Regions from separate parts of the Ferrigenium sp. UT5 genome, predicted to be linked through region 1. Evidence: predicted binding sites of a transcription regulator. Region 1 holds the regulator's gene; each other region holds the start of a gene.
What was found. The regulator sigma-54, encoded in region 1, starts transcription at its own class of promoters, with help from an activator protein. The targets are predictions, from matches to a motif close to TGGCACNNTTCCTGCT.
Positions count from the first base shown of each region.

Region 2: a site for sigma-54 is predicted at 1,361-1,376, ahead of glnA (type I glutamate--ammonia ligase). Genes of this name have one in related genera too.
Region 3: a site for sigma-54 is predicted at 2,403-2,418, ahead of ACKTSJ_RS03365 (prepilin-type N-terminal cleavage/methylation domain-containing protein). Genes of this name have one in related genera too.
Region 4: a site for sigma-54 is predicted at 2,118-2,133, ahead of ACKTSJ_RS02030 (TorF family putative porin). Genes of this name have one in related genera too.

Region 1 covers NZ_BAAFRY010000005.1:50,367-54,906, forward strand. The annotation lists gene hprK (HPr(Ser) kinase/phosphatase) at 1-316, opposite strand, end outside; gene ACKTSJ_RS02940 (PTS sugar transporter subunit IIA) at 323-778, opposite strand; gene hpf (ribosome hibernation-promoting factor, HPF/YfiA family) at 834-1,157, opposite strand; gene ACKTSJ_RS02950 (RNA polymerase factor sigma-54) at 1,175-2,596, opposite strand; gene lptB (LPS export ABC transporter ATP-binding protein) at 2,615-3,337, opposite strand; gene lptA (lipopolysaccharide transport periplasmic protein LptA) at 3,339-4,058, opposite strand; gene lptC (LPS export ABC transporter periplasmic protein LptC) at 4,039-4,540, opposite strand, start outside.
Region 2 covers NZ_BAAFRY010000012.1:32,231-36,770, forward strand. The annotation lists gene glnA (type I glutamate--ammonia ligase) at 1-1,286, opposite strand, end outside; gene ACKTSJ_RS06130 (cation diffusion facilitator family transporter) at 1,476-2,651, opposite strand; gene ACKTSJ_RS06135 (rhodanese-like domain-containing protein) at 2,728-3,180, shown strand; gene ACKTSJ_RS06140 (undecaprenyl-diphosphate phosphatase) at 3,340-4,167, opposite strand; gene ACKTSJ_RS06145 (DUF1289 domain-containing protein) at 4,204-4,479, opposite strand; gene ACKTSJ_RS06150 (DMT family protein) at 4,505-4,540, shown strand, end outside.
Region 3 covers NZ_BAAFRY010000006.1:18,928-23,467, reverse strand. The annotation lists gene ACKTSJ_RS03370 (tetratricopeptide repeat protein) at 1-1,712, opposite strand, end outside; gene ACKTSJ_RS03365 (prepilin-type N-terminal cleavage/methylation domain-containing protein) at 1,769-2,239, opposite strand; gene ACKTSJ_RS03360 (HD domain-containing phosphohydrolase) at 2,757-4,460, opposite strand.
Region 4 covers NZ_BAAFRY010000004.1:4,853-9,392, forward strand. The annotation lists gene ACKTSJ_RS02020 (YifB family Mg chelatase-like AAA ATPase) at 21-1,511, opposite strand; gene ACKTSJ_RS02025 (accessory factor UbiK family protein) at 1,558-1,770, opposite strand; gene ACKTSJ_RS02030 (TorF family putative porin) at 2,190-2,930, shown strand; gene glnK (P-II family nitrogen regulator) at 3,024-3,362, shown strand; gene ACKTSJ_RS02040 (ammonium transporter) at 3,454-4,540, shown strand, end outside.

The sequences.
Region 1 (4,540 bases):
CAAAATCGATCAGCCCCTTGGGGATCGCGGTGTCGCCGGCGACGATCAGGCAACTGGGCTTATGACTGCCCAGCGTAACGAGCGCACCGGCCAGATCGGCCGGGGAGAGCGAATGCAGGTAATCGAGCTCGGTGTCGCTGAACACCTGGATCCAGTTGGGGTGCACCAGGTTCATGTGGCCGATCAGTCCCCAGTTGCTGGTGTTCACCGTATCGCTGTCGAGCACGCGGTCGGCACCGATGGCGCCGGCCACCCAGGTCAAGCCCAGGCGTTCCTGCTTATCCTGAAACAGCTGGCGGATGTTGACCTGGGCCACGTCGGTTCAGACCTGCCATTCGGTGAACAGGCGATGCAATCCGGCCGGGTCGTCGGTCGCCTGCAATTTCTCGCGGAACGAGGGCTCGCTGAACATCTGCGCCAGTTCGCCCAGTATCTGCAAATGCAGATCGTTGGCGCGCTCCGGCACCAGCAGGATGAAGATGAAACTCACCGGCAGGCCGTCCGGGGCGTCGAACGGAATGGGATGTTCCATCTTGACGAATGCGGCGGCCGCTTCCTTCAGCCCTTTCACCCGGCCGTGCGGAATCGCCACGCCCTGTCCCAGTCCGGTGGAGCCCAGTTTCTCGCGCGCGAACAAACTGTCGAAAACTTGCGCACGGCCAATTGCGTGCGTGTTCTCGAACAGAATGCCGACCCGTTCAAACACCCGCTTCTTGCTGGTGGACTCGCGGTCCAGCAGCACACAGTCCGGGGTCAAATATTTGCTGATCAGGCTCATTTCGATTTACCCAATGTTTGAGAAGGCAGCCGGCATGGCTGCCCCACGCGCTGCTTTATTCTGCGGCCTGCTGCTTGCCGGACTGGTCATGTCGGCGCGCCTCGAATTTTTCCTTGTGCTTCAGCACCTGGCGATCCAGCGAATCGGTGAGGGCATCGATTGCCACGTACAGATTGTCGTCGCTGGCTTCGGCAAACAGATTCTTGCCGGAAACATGGATCGTGGCCTCGGCTTTTTGCACCAGCTTGTCCACGGACAGGACAACATTGACGTCGATCACATTGTCGAAATGGCGTTTGACCTTGTCCAGTTTGCTCAACACGTGCGCGCGAATCGCGGGTGTGATTTCCAGATGATGTCCGGTGAGGTTGAGGTTCATTGCCTGCTCCTTTATGGTTAGAGTGATTTACGAAGGTTGACCGGGGGAATTTGCATGGACTCCCGGTATTTTGCCACGGTACGGCGGGCAACGATAATGCCCTGCTGTGCCAGGATTTCCGCCATCCGGCTGTCGGAGTGAGGATGCCGGGCATCCTCCTCGTCAACCAATTGCCGGATCAGCGCGCGGATGGCGGTGGAAGAACACGCGCCGCCCGCTTCGGTCGCCAAGCCGCTGCCGAAGAAATATTTGAATTCATAGATGCCGCGCGGGGTGTGCATGAATTTCTGCGTGGTCACGCGCGAAATGGTGGACTCGTGCAATTCCAGCTGTTCGGCGATTTCGCGCAGCACCAGCGGGCGCATGCCGATGTCGCCATGCTCGAAGAATTGCCGCTGGCGTTCGACGATGGCCTGCGCCACCCGCAGGATGGTGTCGAATCGCTGTTGCAGATTCTTGATGAACCAACGCGCTTCCTGCAACTGGGTGGACAGGGCCTGCGCGCTGCTCTCGCCGCGCTGTTGCAGGATGTTCGCGTAAACCTGGTTGACGCGCAGCCGGGGCATCGCCTCCGGATTCAGGCGGGCGCGCCAGATTCCGCCTGTGCGAGCCACCAGCACATCGGGCACCACATAGTCGGCCGCCCGCTGTTCGAAGGCCTGTCCCGGGCGGGGCTGCATCCGCGTGATGAGAATCTGCGCGCAGCGCAATGCGTCGTCATCGCAATGCAGCAGGCGTTTCAGTTTGCTGAAATCATGCGCCGCCATCAGGTCCAGATGATGCGTCGCGATGGCTAGCGCCAACTCGCGCCCCGGCACATCCTCCGGCAGCGCGTGCAGTTGCAGCGCCAGGCACTCGCGCAAATCGCGGGCACCGATGCCGGGCGCGTCCAGATGTTGCAACTGCACCAGGGCGGTTTCCAGGTCTTCCGGGGTGACCCCGAGTTCGGGCGGCAGCATGTCGAAGATTTCCGCCAGCGGCTGGGATAGATAAGCGTTCTCGTCCAGCGCATCGACCAGCAGGGCGACCAGGTGCTTGTCGCGCGCTTCGAGTTGGCTCATGTTCAATTGCCACAACAGGTGCTCGCGCAGGCCGGGGCGCTCTGCCGCGACTTCGCCATAGCCCTCGTCCTCGTCATCCGGCGCGTAGGCGGCGCTGGAAAATGCCGGTTCCGGCCATTCATTCTCGTCGTTGCGGGATTCCGATGCGGCGGGAGTTGGCTCGCCATTGTCCGCGGTGGAAGCCTCCGCGTTGCCGGCCCGCTGCGGGATTGCGCCAGTCTCGTCATCGAGCCGTTCCAGCAAGGGGTTCTCCTCCAGCATGCGCTCGCTTTCCTGATTGACTTCCAGCGTGGAAAGTTGCAACAGGCGTATGGCCTGCTGCAACTGCGGGGTAAGCAGGAGTTGTTGCGATTGGCGCAGTTGGAGAGCAGGTTTCATTTGGGTGGTGGAGGGCGGTCAGAGCTTGAAGTGCTCGCCCAGATAAACTTTCCTGACGCCTTCATTATAGATGATTTCGTCGGGCCGTCCCTCCGCCATCACCGCACCGGCATTGATGATATAGGCGCGGTCGCAGATGCCGAGGGTCTCGCGCACATTGTGATCGGTGATCAGCACGCCGATGCCGCGCGCCTTCAGGAATCCGATGATGCGCTGGATGTCCAGCACCGCGATCGGATCGACTCCGGCGAACGGCTCGTCCAGCAGGATGAAGCGCGGGCTGGTCGCCAGCGCGCGCGCGATCTCGACCCGCCGCCGCTCGCCGCCGGAAAGGCTGATCGCCGCATTGTTGCGGATATGGGTGATATGCAGATCGTTGAGCAGCGCCTCCAGCTTTTCGCATCGCTCTTCTTCTGGGTAGCCCTGCAATTCGAGCACCGCGTCGATGTTCTGGCTGACCGTCATGCGCCGGAAGATGGAAGCCTCCTGCGGCAGATAAGCCAGGCCGAGGTGGGCGCGGCGGTGGATGGGCAGATGCGTGACCGCTACGCCGTCGATGCTGATCTCGCCGCCGTCCGTCGCCACCAGCCCCACGATCATGTAGAAACAGGTGGTCTTGCCGGCGCCGTTGGGGCCCAGCAGGCCGACCACCTCGCCGCTGTGCACGGTGAGCGAGACGTCCTGCACCACGGTGCGGGCGCGGTAGCGTTTCATCAGAGAGGTGGTGCGCAGTTCGCTCATATCAGGGTTTCGCGGGGGAAGCGTAAGGCATGGACTCGCTGGCCTGAATCGGCAGTCGGGAGGACTCGGTGGCCGGGGTGTCCGGCTTGCGCTTGGGCTGGAGTACCGCGCGCACGCGCCCGTCCGCCTGGTCGGGGGCCGTTGTGTCGCCGCTTGCCTCGAACACCTCGCTCCTGGTGCTGTAGCGGATGCGCGCGCCGCGCACTTCATCGGCGCCGCGTTTCACCCGTGCCTGCTCGAAGAAATCCACGGTTTCCGCGCGGGTGTCATATTCGATGCGTTCACCATACCCCTCGGCATATTCGTCGGTACCTTCGTAACGCTGGCGGAAGCTGGCCGGCTGGCCGAAGGCGGTCAGATGCTGGTAACCCTGGGCGTCTTCGCGCACCTCGACCGCGTTGGCGCGGATCAGCAAAGTGCCTTGCCTGACCTGCACCTGCCCCTCGAAACGGCTGAACTGGTTTATCTCGTCGATCAATACGTGATTGGCTTCCAGGTGCACCGGCTGCTCGCGGTCGGCCTGCTCGGCCTGGGCACCGCACGAGAGGGCCATCATCAGCATCACGCCGGCGAATCGGTTAACGTGAAACAACGCGAAGCGTTTCTTCGTCCCCCTCGCCCCTCGGGAGAGGGCTGGGGTGAGGGAATCGATCATGGCGAAGCGCCGTTTCATGATGCGGGGCGGCGAATTGCCATGATCGTTACGGGCGTACCGGCTCATGCCTGCCCCTGACGTGCTGCAACAGTTTGACGGTGCGCGCCTGTTCATCCAGTTCCATGCCGACCGCATCAATCAAGTTATGACGATCCAGCACGCGCACCGGCTGATCGGTTTCTGCCCAGCCGCGGTCCGGTTGTACATGCAGATATTCGGTCTGCAAGCGGCGCTCGCGCCCGGCGTTTTCGCCGCGTTGCAGCACTTCCACCCCGTCCTGCAAAAACACATCCTCGCCGCGGCTGCTCAACATGCCGCGCAGCGCCGAGATTTCCGTTGGCGGGCGGTCGCTGAAATACCGGGTCAGGTGCGGCTGTTGCAGGTGCGTGCTGTCATCGTCCGGGAAATGCCACATCTTCTCGGTGGAAATGACGAAATGCGGCTTGCCCTGCGGGTCGAGCACGGTCGAACGCACGCGCTCGACGACGAAATCGACCTCGTGGCGCAACTCGGCGCTGGCCGGTGGCAAAGGCTGCACCTGCAGGCTG
Region 2 (4,540 bases), on a different contig from region 1:
TCGCGATCCTTGTCCAGCGCGGCCAGTGCTTCATCCAGCGAAGCACACACGGTTGGGATCTTGGCATCCTCTTCCGGCGGCAAGTCGTACAGGTTCTTGTCAGCCGGATCGCCGGGGTGAATCTTGTTCTGGATGCCATCCAGACCGGCCATCATCAGCGCGGAGAAACACAGATAAGGATTCGCGGTCGGATCCGGGAAGCGTGTCTCGACGCGGCGCGCCTTATCGCTCGCCACGTGCGGAATGCGGATGGACGCGGAACGGTTTTTTGCCGAATAGGCCATTTTCACCGGCGCTTCATAGTGCGGGACCAGACGTTTGTACGAGTTGGTGCTCGGATTGGTGATCGCATTCAGCGCCTTGGCGTGCTTGATGACGCCGCCGATGTAGTACAGCGCGGTTTCGGACAGGCCGGCATAACCGTTGCCGGCAAACGTGTTCTTGCCGTCCTTCCAGAGCGACTGGTGCACGTGCATGCCGGAACCGTTGTCTCCGACGATGGGCTTGGGCATGAAAGTGGCCGTCTTGCCATATTGGTGGGCCACGTTTTGCACCACATATTTCAGGGTCTGGGTCCAGTCTGCGCGCTTCACCAGCGTGGTGAACTTGGTGCCCAGCTCGCACTGGCCCGCAGTCGCGACCTCGTGGTGATGGACTTCGACCGGGATGCCGATTTCTTCCAGCGCGAGGACCATTGCGGCGCGGATGTCGTTCAGGCTATCCACCGGCGGAACCGGGAAATAGCCGCCCTTCACCATCGGGCGGTGTCCGGTGTTGCCACCTTCGAAACTTTCGCCGGACGACCAGGCCGCTTCTTCGGAATTGATCTTGAGCGAGCAGCCCGACATATCGACATGCCACTGCACCGAATCAAAGATGAAAAATTCGGGTTCCGGACCGAAAAAGGCGGTGTCGCCGATGCCGGTCGATTTCAGATAAGCCTCTGCGCGTTTGGCGATGGAGCGCGGGTCACGGTCATAGCCCTTGCCGTCGGTGGGTTCGATCACGTCGCAGGTCATGACTAGGGTGGGTTCTTCGAAAAAGGGATCGAGATAGACAGAGTCAGGATCCGGCATCAGCAGCATGTCGGATGCCTGAATCCCTTTCCAGCCAGCGATGGATGAGCCATCGAAGGCGTGGCCTTCCTCGAATTTGCTCATATCGACCGCACTGACCGGCATGCCCACGTGCTGCTCCTTGCCGCGGGTGTCGGTAAAACGCAGATCAACGAATTTGATGCCTTGCTCCTTGATCATCTTCAGAACGTCGGCGGCTGTTTTGGACATACTCGAATCTCCCAATAAATTAAATCAACATGAGTTAGATGAAACGAACCAGGTAAATAGTACGCAATGGCTTGAGCAGAAACTGTGCCACCACGGCCAAACAAGTTCAGGCGCGCATTGTGCCATATTTAAGCGGCCGTGGCGGGCGGACGATCGCCCATAAATGGGGCACAGCAGGCTCTTGACGCACTAATCTGGTGCGACACTCCGGTAGAGCGTCAGACGGCGAAAATACGGGTCGTCCGCCGCGATAGCGGCACATTGTTTCTTTAGAGCAGCCAAATCGAGGTCTGCATCCAGCAACAGGTCCGCATCCACCTTGCCGTCCAGATAGTGCAGCACGATACGGGTGGAAGCGGGCAGCTCGTAACCGAGGCGTTTGTACAGATGCGCCAGCAACAGGTGGCGCTGCGGGAGACGGGCATTGGGTTTGGTCTGCAGGTCGTCTTCCGGATCGATGTGCACCATCACATCCAGGACATGGTGCTGTTTCAGCACCGCACTGCGCGCCGCCTCGGCGATGTAGTGTCCCTCCGACACGCTGATGCGGGGATCGACGATGATGTGCGCATCGACCAGCGCATTATCCGCCATCTTGCGGGTGCGCAATTCATGCAGGCCCATCACGCCGGGTACCGCTTTCAGGGTGTTGCGGATGGCGCGCACTTCGTCCTCGTCCAGCCCGGTATCCACCAGTTCCAGAAGGGCATCGCGCGCGAACTGGATGCCCATGTAGGCAATCATCACGCCGACCACGCCGGCCGCGACCAGATCAAGAAAGGTATAGCCCAGCAGGTTGCCGATGATGCCCACGATGACCACCAGCGACGACGCGGCGTCGGAACGCGCGTGCCACGCATTCGCCACCAGCATCTGCGAACGCACGCGTTTTGCCACCGCCAGCATGTAGCGGAACATGCCTTCCTTTGCGGCGAGCGCAATCAGCGCAACCCACAGCGTATAGGGATGGACGGCATGGATCTGTTCCGGATGCTGCAGGCGCATGCCCGTGGCGATGAGCAGGCCGACACCGAGCGCCGCCAGGCTGGCGCCGAGGATTAGCGAAGCCGCTGTCTCGATGCGCGCGTGCCCGTAGGGATGATTGGCATCCGCGTGCTTGTTGCCGTGGCGGTTGGCGAACAACACCAGCACGTCGGACAACAAATCGGCGAAAGAATGCAGACCGTCCGCCATCAGCGATTGCGACTTGCCGAAGAAACCGGCCAGCACTTGCAGAATGGACAAGGTCAGGTTAATCAGGATGCTGACCCACGTGCTTTTGCGTGCCGCAGCAAAGCGCAGCGGATGCGCAGGTTCGAACGCGGCCACGCGATCGTGCGCCGGTGCGTGCGTGTGATTTTTCATCGACGATGCGATAGTATGCAGACGGGTGTGCAGGATAGCACCGGACATCGATGAGATTAAAGACAGGTCATAAAAAATGGGAAAAATCACCGCAATATTGAAATCCGCACAACTTCGCGCCAAAGAAGCAAATTTGCCCTACGAAGGCGCGCTCACCCCTGAAGAAGCCTATGAAATCTGGCAGACAGCGCCCGGTGCGAAACTGGTGGATGTACGGACCCGCGCCGAAATCGATTGGGTCGGACGCGTTCCAGGCGCGGTCGAAATCGAGTGGATGGGTTATCCCGGCATGAAGCCGAACCCCAATTTCATGGCCGCCCTGGAACAGCAGGTGGACAAGGAATCTTTGCTGCTTTTCCTTTGCCGCAGCGGGCATCGTTCCCATGCGGCGGCGGCCCTCGCCACCCAGGCAGGCTTTGCCGATTGCTACAACATCCTCGAAGGATTCGAGGGCGACAAGAACCCCGGCAATCAGCGCAATATCTTGAACGGGTGGCGTGCGGCCGGACTGCCGTGGGAGCAAAGCTAGTGGAACTGGGCCAGCGCAGACACCTATCAAAGCTTTTGTGGGTCGGACTTCAGTCCGACGTGTCGGGTTAAAACCCGACCCACAGGGTGCGCCATTGGGTTTGTGGGCCGGTTTCTCTGCCGTGACCGTTAGCAGCAATCAGCAAGCAACACTTGCTCATTACGCCGCCGACCAGTTCACGGCACCGCTGTAGGCGGTAGCCAGCACGATCAGGCCGAACACGATGCGGTACCACGCGAACACGGTAAAGTCGTGGCGGCTGATGTAGCGTAGCAGCCCGCGCACGGCGATGAAGGCGCTGACGAAAGAGGCAACGGAGCCGACCAGGAAAATGCCGAGGTCGTCCGCGTGGAAGTCGTGCCGGTATTTCACCACCTCGTAGATCGTGGCGGCCGTCAGGGTGGGGATGGCGAGAAAAAACGAGAATTCGGTCGCCGCCTTGCGCGACAGTCCGAAGAACAAACCGCCGATGATGGTCGAGCCGGAACGCGAAGTGCCGGGGATCAGCGCCAGCGCCTGTGCCAAACCCATCTTCAGCGCGTCTTTCCAGTGCATGTCGTCCACGCTTTGGATGCGTTCCGAGTGCTGCCGTTTTTCCGCCCACAGAATGACGAGACCGCCGACGATGAACGCGAGTGCGACCGGAACGGGGGAGAACAGGTGCGCCTTGATCGCTTTGCCGAACAGCAGCCCGAGAATCGCCAGCGGCAGGAACGCGATGAACAAATTCAGGGTAAAGCGTTGCGCCGCCTCCTGTTTTTGCAGCAGCCCGGATGTGACCGAACCCAGCTTGGCGCGGTATTCCCAGCAAACCGCCAGAATGGCGGCGAACTGGATGACGATCTCGAACACCTTGCCGCGCTCGTCGTTGAAATCCAGCAAGTCGCCAACGAGGATCAAATGTCCGGTCGAGGAAATGGGCAGGAATTCGGTCAGGCCTTCGACGATGCCGAGAATCGTGGCTTTGAGCAACAGCAGGATATCCATAAATTATTTATCCCCGCACAGACGGGGTTCCGGTAATCAAATTGACGAATGCGGTTTGGCGAGCAGGGCAATGCGCCAGTTGACCGCGCGCCGTTCCGTTTCGTTCATCTCCACCCAGCGTGTGATCTCGTCGAAAGTGCGCAGGCAACTGCGGCAAACTTCGTCGCCCAGCACGGTCGTGCAATGGCCGATGCACGGGGAGTCAGCGCTAATTTCGACGGGAATGGAGAAAATCGGGACGGCCATGGCGCGATTATACCTGCCCTGGAGGCGCTGGCTGACCGCAGGCAATTGCGCCACAATGCGCGCCATCGTCCGCGACCGTCATGCAACGAAAATGAACCTGATTTCGAATCCGCTCCTGATCACCGCG
Region 3 (4,540 bases), on a different contig from region 1:
TCGCAACCTTTGTTTGCTATCTTGCACGACATTTCATAGTGGCGTCTGGCTGCAGTCATTTCTCCCATTGCTTCATAAGCTTTCCCCTTACCCAAGAATGGACGGCTATCCAAATTCCTGCCTGATGACTGCATAATCTTTATCGCCATATCGAAAGCCCGGATAGCCTCTTCAGGCTGGCCTACTTTCAGGTACAAGGCTCCCAAGTTGGTATATGCAAATGGAGAGTTTGGATTAAGACGAATCGCCATTTCAAAGTCACTTCGTGCATCAGTGAATTGATTTAATTCAAGTCGCTCAAGGCCGCGATTGTTATAGATCCGCGCACTTCCAGGCAGTGGTGCGTCCTGTTTCAACAACTTTGCCGCATCATCCCAAAGTGTCAGTGGATGGGAAAATGTAGCCAGCCGGTCCATCGAAATCGGAATCATGGCCAGCGCAATCGCAGCAATCACAACACCCGCCATGTGCTTGTCCAGCCGGTCCAGCAGCAGCGGCAACACCGCGCATGCCCCCGCCGCCCACAGATAGCTGCGATACAGCACGAAACTTTCCTGGATGCGCACGGTGGAAAACTCCGGCAGGAACATCAGCCACGGAAACAACAGCGCAAAGCCAAGCAATCCCAGACGCCCCCGCTTGAACAGCAGCCACCCCGCCAGCGCGCCCCAAGCCAGGAAAGCGAAAAAGGCTGCGAGATAGCCTGACCACAGCGAAGTCGCAAACGGTTCGCGCATGTCCACCGACATCCAGTGCGGATTCGGGAACAGCCACAGAGCTGCATACTTGAAAAATAGCCATGTTTGCGTCAATACACTTAACGGATAATTGAGATTGCTTTCCGGCTCGGCCAGCATTTCCGGCGCACCAGGCTCATACACCGAACCCAGAATGCCAATCTTCGAGAACAGGACAAACAGCGCCACGCCGCACATTGCCAGCAGCACTGTCCAATTTCGTTGAAATTTTTCCTTCCAGTCGCTATGCAGCATTACGGTCAGTGCCAGCAATACCGCAGGCAGCATGATCGCGTGTTCCTTGCTAAACACTGCAAGGTAATAAAAAAATGCGCTCGCCCACAGCCACGGTTTGCTTTCTCGCTCATCGCCGTGCAACCAGGCCAGCATCGCCAGCAGACTGAACAAGGTTGCCATCAGGATGGTGCGCTGAACCAGATAACCCGCCGCATAGACTGCGACGGGGTGCAGGGCAAACAACAACGCGGCGCAGAACGCCAACGTATCGGGCGACAACTTCGATGCCGTCTGTAGGTCGGGTTTCAACCCGACAGCACCATGGGATTCGACGGGCCGTGTCGGACTGACACCCGCGAGGGGTAGGCCGTGGCTGTACGGGGCTGACGCCCCTACACCACACGCACAGTCCGACCCACCAACCGCCCCGAACACACGGGATAAAAAGAAAAACAATACCACGGCAACCGCCGCGTGCAGCAGCAGGTTCTCGATGCGAAAGTGCAGCATGTCGAGACCAAAAGCTGCCTTGCCCCAGGCCAGCGTCGCGTAAGGCAAGGAACGTAATTCAAGGGGCGAATAACGATAATCATCCACCGGCTGATGGCCGCTGGCGTTGACCATGAAGAATGGCGAATCGTCGAACACGATCGGGTTCCACAGAAACTGACCATACAGCATTGCGGTTGTGCAGATCAAAACCATCACATAGATTAGTTTCCGTTTGATTGACATCATCCACTCCAAGAAAAAGCCCCTCCGAAGAGGGGCTTGAATTACCAACAACCTGCAAATTACTTACAAATATTCGCCGTGAAGCAGGAGCTTTGAGCTGTGTCGAGAGCCCAAGTAACGCCTCTTGCGGCATCGAAATTTGGAACCAGCTCGTAATCCTCACCGCGCAAGCCATTTGCGTTTTTCGCGGTGGCTACAAGGTGCATGTTGAGATAATTGCCATCGGCTTTTGTGCCCGTTTGCCCTGCAACCACAACCGATTGAATATACTTCGAATTTGGGTAGGAAGCATTATTGGCAGGCACCCCGCCGGTACCCCCAGGAAGACAATTGTCAACCACCCCATTTTCATCGGAAAGACAAAGTTCAACCGCCGTCTTGACTGCTTGTGTTGCTTGCACAACTTCGGTGAATTTTGCCTTACGGGTGTAATCGCTGTAAGCCGGAATCGCCACAGCAGCCAGAATACCGATAATCGCGACCACGATCATCAGTTCGATCAGGGTGAAACCTTTTTGGATTTGCTTCATTGTCATTCTCCTTTGCGGTTTGGAACGTTGCCCTTGGCAACCCGACCACTGCCTGACGAATTCCTTGGGTTGGATCGGACCGCTTTCCGCCCTTTCCGCACCATGGACTCCGCCGCGCCGTGATCTGGCTGACGGGCACACACGAGGTGTGCGGGCGAATACTAGCAGGTTGCGTGCCATCGGCAAACGCCCTGTTATGCCGGGTTCCCGGGCTGGCGATTCAGACCGGGCTGCCAAAATTCGCACGCCAGGTGACGTTTTTTGTCAATCCATGATCGAACGGTCTGGTTGAATTTATCTTCCCGCGTCGGACTAAACAAACCCCGCTGCTCCCTGTGGGTCGGGTTTCAACCCGACAGGGGGTTCGAATTCATCCTGCCTTGTCGGACTGAAGTCCGACCCACAAACCCCCGCTGATCCCTGTGGGGCGAGTTTTCCCAAAGGGGACAAGAACCCCTGCGGGGTAACCCGACAGGGGGTTTGAATTTCCCTGCCGCGCCGGATTGCACTGATGGGATCATGGGCTGTAGCCGGGGATGCGCGTTTCATCCACCGCGTCGATCTGCTCCGGCGCAAGAAATTTCCGCGCATAGTCCAGATAGACCTTTTCGCGGATAAAGACGTCGAACAGGTCGGGGTCGATGTGGCCGTTTTCCTTGAATTTGCCCAGGATGGTCAGCGACTCGGTGAGCGTCTTGCCTTCCTTGTACGGGCGGTCCTTGGCGGTGAGCGCCTCGAAGATGTCGGCGATGCCCATCAGCCGCGCCTGCACCGACATCTGCTCGCGCGTGAGCCCTCTGGGATAGCCCTTGCCATCCATGCGCTCGTGGTGGCCGCCCGCGTATTCCGGCACGCGCTTGAGGTGCTTGGGCCAGGGCAGCGATTCCAGCATCTTGATGGTGACCACGATGTGGTGGTTGATGATCTCGCGCTCGGCGGCGGTGAGGGTGCCGGCGCGGATGGTGAGGTTTTCCAGTTCGTCCGCCGACAGGAAATCTGCTTCCACGCCCGCCGCATTGCGCCAGCGGTAACGGGCGATACGCTGCACCCGCTCGACATCGGGATCCGACATCTTTTCGCCGCCGATGTTGCTGTTGCGGAGGAATTCGCGGTCGTCGTCAAGCTGGCGCAGCCGCGCAGCGTATTGGGCGCGGACGGCGGCTTCGTCGCCGCTTTTCCCCCGCCCCATCCCTGCCCCGACGGGAGAGGACGATGGATGCAACTCGTGCAACGCATGAAGCATTTCAATCTCGGCATCACGCTTGAGCACTTCGAAGCGGGTGTCGATCAGGTGGATACGGTCGAACAGGGTGTGCAGCTTGGTCGCCTTGTCCACCACGTGCACCGGCGTGGTGATCTTGCCGCAGTCGTGCAGCAGACCGGCCATCTTCAGTTCGTAGCGATCCTGGTCGGTCAGTGAAAAATCCTTGAGCGGCCCGGCTGCGGTGCGGCTGGCGGCCTCGGCCAGCATCATGGTCAGCACCGGCACGCGCGCGCAATGCCCGCCGGTGTAGGGCGATTTGTCGTCGATCGCGGTGTTGATGAGCTGGATAAATGCCTCGAACAGTTCTTCCAGGTGCTGGATCAGACGCTGATTTCTGACGGCAATGGCAGCCTGCGAAGTCAGCGACTCGAGCAGTTTCTGGTCGTCCTGCGAGAACTGGCGCACCTTGCCCGTTGCGTCGAGCGCATTGATGAGCTGCACAACGCCGATCACTTCGTGCTCGTGGTCGCGCATCGGCACGGCCAGGAAGGAACGCGAGTGGTAGCCGGTCTTGGCGTCGAATTTCTTGGTGCCGGAAAAGTCGAACCCCTCGGCGATGTACGCGTCGGGAATGTTGACGGTCTCCCCGCTCAATGCGGCGTGGCTGACGACCATCGCATGGTTGGGCCGCCCGTCCTTGCCGGTCAGGTGGATGGGATAAAAAGGAATAGCCACGCCGGAAGTGCCGCCCATGCGAATGCCCAGAGAGCGGTTGTGCAGAATCTCGAAGGTCAGCGCCTGTTTTTCCGCATCGAGCAGGTACAGCGTGCCGGCATCGGCACGGGTGATCTTCATCGCCGCCCCCACGATGCTTTCCAGCAACTTACCCAGATTGCGCTCGCTGGAAAGCGAGGCACCGATGGCGTTGAGGTCAGCCAGGCGGTTGAGCAGCCCTTCCATCTCTGCACGTTGAACGTGCGCATCAACGGGATGCGCATTGACCTTGCCGGTTTTCATTTCGATTCCTCTGTGAGTCACTGTGGGGCGGGTTTTCCCCAAGGGGACAAGAACCCCTGCGGGGTAACCCGACAGGGGGT
Region 4 (4,540 bases), on a different contig from region 1:
ACGCGGCACCCCGTGCCTGTTCAGAGATTCATCCGGCGATATTGGATGGCCTCGGCAATATGCCGGGTGGCGATGTCATTCGCATTTTCAAGATCGGCAATGGTGCGAGCGACTTTGAGGATGCGGTGATAGGCACGGGCGGATAGGTTCAAGCGGGTGATGGCCTGACGCAGCAAGGCTTCGCCTTGCGCATCGGGCGCGCACCAGGTGTCGATCTCGGTCACGGAGAGTTGCGCGTTCGGTTTGCCCTGCCGTGCCAGTTGGCGTTGCCGCGCCGCTTCCACGCGCACTTGAATAGCGCTGCTGCTTTCGCCATCGGATTGTTTCAACAAATCTTCCTGCGGCACGGCGGGGACTTCAATCTGAATATCGATGCGGTCCAGCAGCGGACCGGAAATCTTGCCGCGATAGCGCGCCACCTGGTCCGGGGTGCAGCGGCATTTGCCGTTGAAATGTCCCAGATAGCCGCAGGGGCACGGGTTCATTGCGGCAAGCAACTGGAACTGCGCCTTGAAATCGGCGCGCCGCGCGGCGCGCGAGATGGTGATGTGTCCGCTCTCCAGCGGCTCGCGCAACACCTCCAGCACCTTGCGATCGAACTCCGGCAACTCATCCAGAAACAACACGCCGTGCATCGCCACCGAAATCTCGCCCGGACGCGGGTTGCTGCCGCCGCCAACCAGCGCCACCGCGCTCGCGGTGTGATGCGGCGCACGGTAGGGGCGGCGTTTCCAGTTCACGATTTCGAACTGGCCTCCCAGGGATTGCATGGCGGCGGACTCCAGCGCTTCCTGTTGCGTCATCTGCGGCAGGATGCCGGGGAAGCGCGCCGCCAGCATGCTTTTGCCGGTGCCGGGCGGGCCGGACATCAGCACGGAATGTCCGCCCGCCGCGGCGATCTCCAACGCACGCTTGGAAGCTGTCTGACCTTTCACTTCCTTCATGTCTGGGTAATGCGGCGCGACCCCTTCTGTCTGCGGAATGAAGCGCGTCAGCAGTTCGCGCCCGGTCAGATGCGCGGCCACCTGCAACAAGGATTGCGCCGGATGCACCACGGCATCCTGTACCAGCGCCGCTTCGGGAGCGTTCACGGCAGGCAGAATGAAGGCGCGGCCAGAATCGGCGGCGCGGTAGGTCATCGCCAGCGCGCCGCGGATCGGGCGCAGCTCGCCGGTCAGGGCGAGCTCTCCGGCAAATTCGTATTCGTTCAGCCGGTTGGCGGGGATCTGGCCGGATGCCGCGAGGATCCCCAGCGCGATCGGCAGATCGAAACGCCCGCTTTCCTTGGGTAGATCGGCCGGCGCGAGGTTGACGGTGATACGCCGCGCGGGAAATTCGAACTGGCAGTTTTGCAAGGCCGCGCGCACGCGATCCTTGCTCTCTTTCACTTCCGCCTCGGGGAGGCCGACGAGGGTGAACTGGGGCAGCCCGTTGGCCAGGTGCACTTCCACCGTGACCTGCGCCGCCTCCATGCCGGACAGGGCGCGGCTGTAGAGAACGGCGAGCCCCATCAGTCTTCCGTTCCGGCGCAGACGGGAAGGGCGGGGTAGTTGCGCATTACTGCCGGGCTTCCAGTTCAGCCAGGCGCGCTTCCAGTTTGTCCTGGCGCGCCGCCAGCACTTCGTACTCTTCGCGCGTGACCAGATCGAGCTTGGAGAATCCCTGTGCCAGCAGCGCACGGGCGTTCTTCTCGAAGTCTTTGGCCGGGCTGTTGGCCACAGCCTCACTTAGCTTCGATGACATTTCTTCAAAGAATTTCGTGTTCAACATTGTGCTTCCCCTCTGATTAACGGTGTCTGGCAGTGTACCAGCCACGCCCGGCCATACCAACACGGCGGGCGCAGCCCTCCGGCGGGGGAGAAGCCGCAAGGCCGTTGCCGTTTCGGTCTAACGCGCTTTGCGCATGAACCTCCACCGCAACCCCGTCGTCCTGCAATCAACAGACCCCGTCATAAGCAGCGATGTGTCCACTTGCGGCCCGGGTTGATTTCACCCGTAGCGCATCGCACCAGAGCGGTGCGCCTGCGCCATGCTGCGCGCGCTACCGGTGCATTCCGTTTTTTTCAATGGGCGACTTAAACCCAACGAAAGCCTGTCCTTATCGAGTTTACAGGAGTTGGCACGGTAGCTGCTTAATGTTGGGCGTGGATACTTTTATCCCGCTTTGAAACCTAACGAAAGGAAATACCATGTTGAAGAAAAAACTGCTCGTTGCCGCTCTGGTTGCTGCGTTCGCTGCGCCTGCCATGGCTGAAGAAGCCTCTCCCTTCAGCGCAAACGTGAGCATCACCTCCGATTATCTGTACCGTGGCATCTCGCAAACCGGTAGGGGCCCCGCCATTCAAGGCGGCTTCGACTATGCGCATCCCAGCGGCTTGTATGCGGGTGTATGGGGTTCCAGCATCAGCTGGTTGCAGGATGCGGGCATCGCCACCCATGCCAGCACGGAACTGGATACCTATGCCGGCTACAAGGGGGCGGTGGGCGACATCGCTTATGATGCGGGATTCTTGCGCTACAACTATCCGGGGGACTACGCGGGCAACACCAAGGCCAACACCAATGAACTCTACGGTGCGGTCAGTTATTCCATCATAACCGCCAAGCTCTCCTATTCGCTCGGTGACACCTTCGGCGTGAATGATGCCGCAGGTACTGTGTATTACGAGTTGAACGCCTCTTATGCGCTGGAGGAGCTGGGACTCTCGCTCGGTGCACATCTGGGGCGCCAGGATTACAAGGGCAGTAATGCAGGAGCCGGGGCAACCAACCTGAGCTACACGGACTACAAGTTGAGTGCCAGCAAAGATGTGGGCGGTTATGTGTTTGGCCTTGCGTTCAGCGACACCAATGCCAGTGCAGCGTACACCGTCCTCAACAAGAAACTGGGCAAGAGCACGGTTGTCGCTTCCCTGAGTCACTCATTTTGAGTCGCTTGTTCTCAACGTAATTCCTTCCCTCTACCCCTCCTCCCTCGGGAGAGGGGTAAAGCGTAAAGGCAACGTTCAATTCTGGAGATAAAGATGAAAATGGTCACTGCAATCATCAAGCCGTTCAAGCTGGACGAAGTGCGCGAAGCACTGTCCGCGATGGATGTGCAAGGCATCACCGTCACCGAAGTCAAAGGTTTCGGTCGCCAAAAGGGCCACACCGAGTTGTATCGCGGTGCGGAATATGTGGTGGACTTCCTGCCCAAGATCAAGCTGGAAGCCGCCATCAAGGACGAGCAACTGGATCGCGTGATCGAGGCAATCGAAAAAGCCTCCCAGACCGGCAAGATCGGCGACGGCAAGATCTTCGTATCCGACCTCGAGCAAGTGATCCGTATCCGCACCGGCGAAGTCGGTCCCGAAGCCCTTTAAGGAGAGCATGATGAAAACGAAGCGAAGCGAAGTTTCGGCGAAGGCTAACGCCAGCGTAAGCTGGGGTTACGACGTAGCCAAAAAATTCTTTATGATGTTCACCCTGCTGGCCGTGTTGTTCGGCGCAGTCAGCCCCTCGTTCGCCGAGGAAGCAGCCCCTGCTGCCGAAGCCGTGACAGCAACCGCCGAGGCGGCGGCCGCTGCACCCGTGCCTGATAAAGGCGACACCACCTGGATGATGCTGTCCACACTGCTGGTGATCCTGATGATCGTTCCGGGCCTGTCCCTTTTCTACGGTGGCCTGGTGCGCGCCAAGAACATGCTGTCCGTTCTGTCACAAGTGTTCGGCATCTTCGCGCTGATCTCCATCCTGTGGGTGATCTACGGCTACTCGCTGGCTTTCGGCGACGGCGGCTCGATGAACTGGATGATCGGCGACACCGCCAAGCTGTTCCTGGCTGGCATGACCGGCGACAGCACTGCAGCCACCTTCACGGACGGCGTGGTGATCCCCGAGTTCACCTTCGTTGCCTTCCAGCTGACCTTCGCGGCGATCACCACCGCGCTGATCATCGGCGGCTTCGCAGAGCGCATCAAGTTCGGCTCGCTGATGGTGTTCTCCGCACTGTGGTTCACCTTCGCCTACCTGCCGATCGCACACATGGTGTGGGCGGCCGGCGGCTACCTGTTCGAGAAGGGCGCGCTGGACTTCGCGGGCGGCACCGTGGTGCACATCAACGCCGGTATCGCGGCACTGGTCGGTGCCATCGTGATCGGCAAGCGTATCGGTTACGGTAAAGAGCCGATGGCTCCGCACAACTTGCCGATGACCATGATCGGTGCATCCCTGCTGTGGGTGGGCTGGTTCGGTTTCAACGCCGGCTCCAACCTGGAAGCCACCGGCGGTGCAGCACTGGCCTTCCTGAACACCATCGTCGCCACCGCCACTGCAGCTCTGAGCTGGATGGCTGCCGAGAAGATGTGGCGCGGCAAGACTTCCATGCTGGGTATCGCTTCCGGCGCAGTGGCTGGTCTGGTCGCCGTCACCCCGGCTGCCGGTCTGGTCGGCCCGATGGGCGCCATCATCCTCGGTCTGATCGTCGGCCCGGTCTGTCTGTGGGCGGTGACCGGCCTGAAGAAGTCGCTGGGCTATGACGACTCGCTGGACGTGTTCGGCA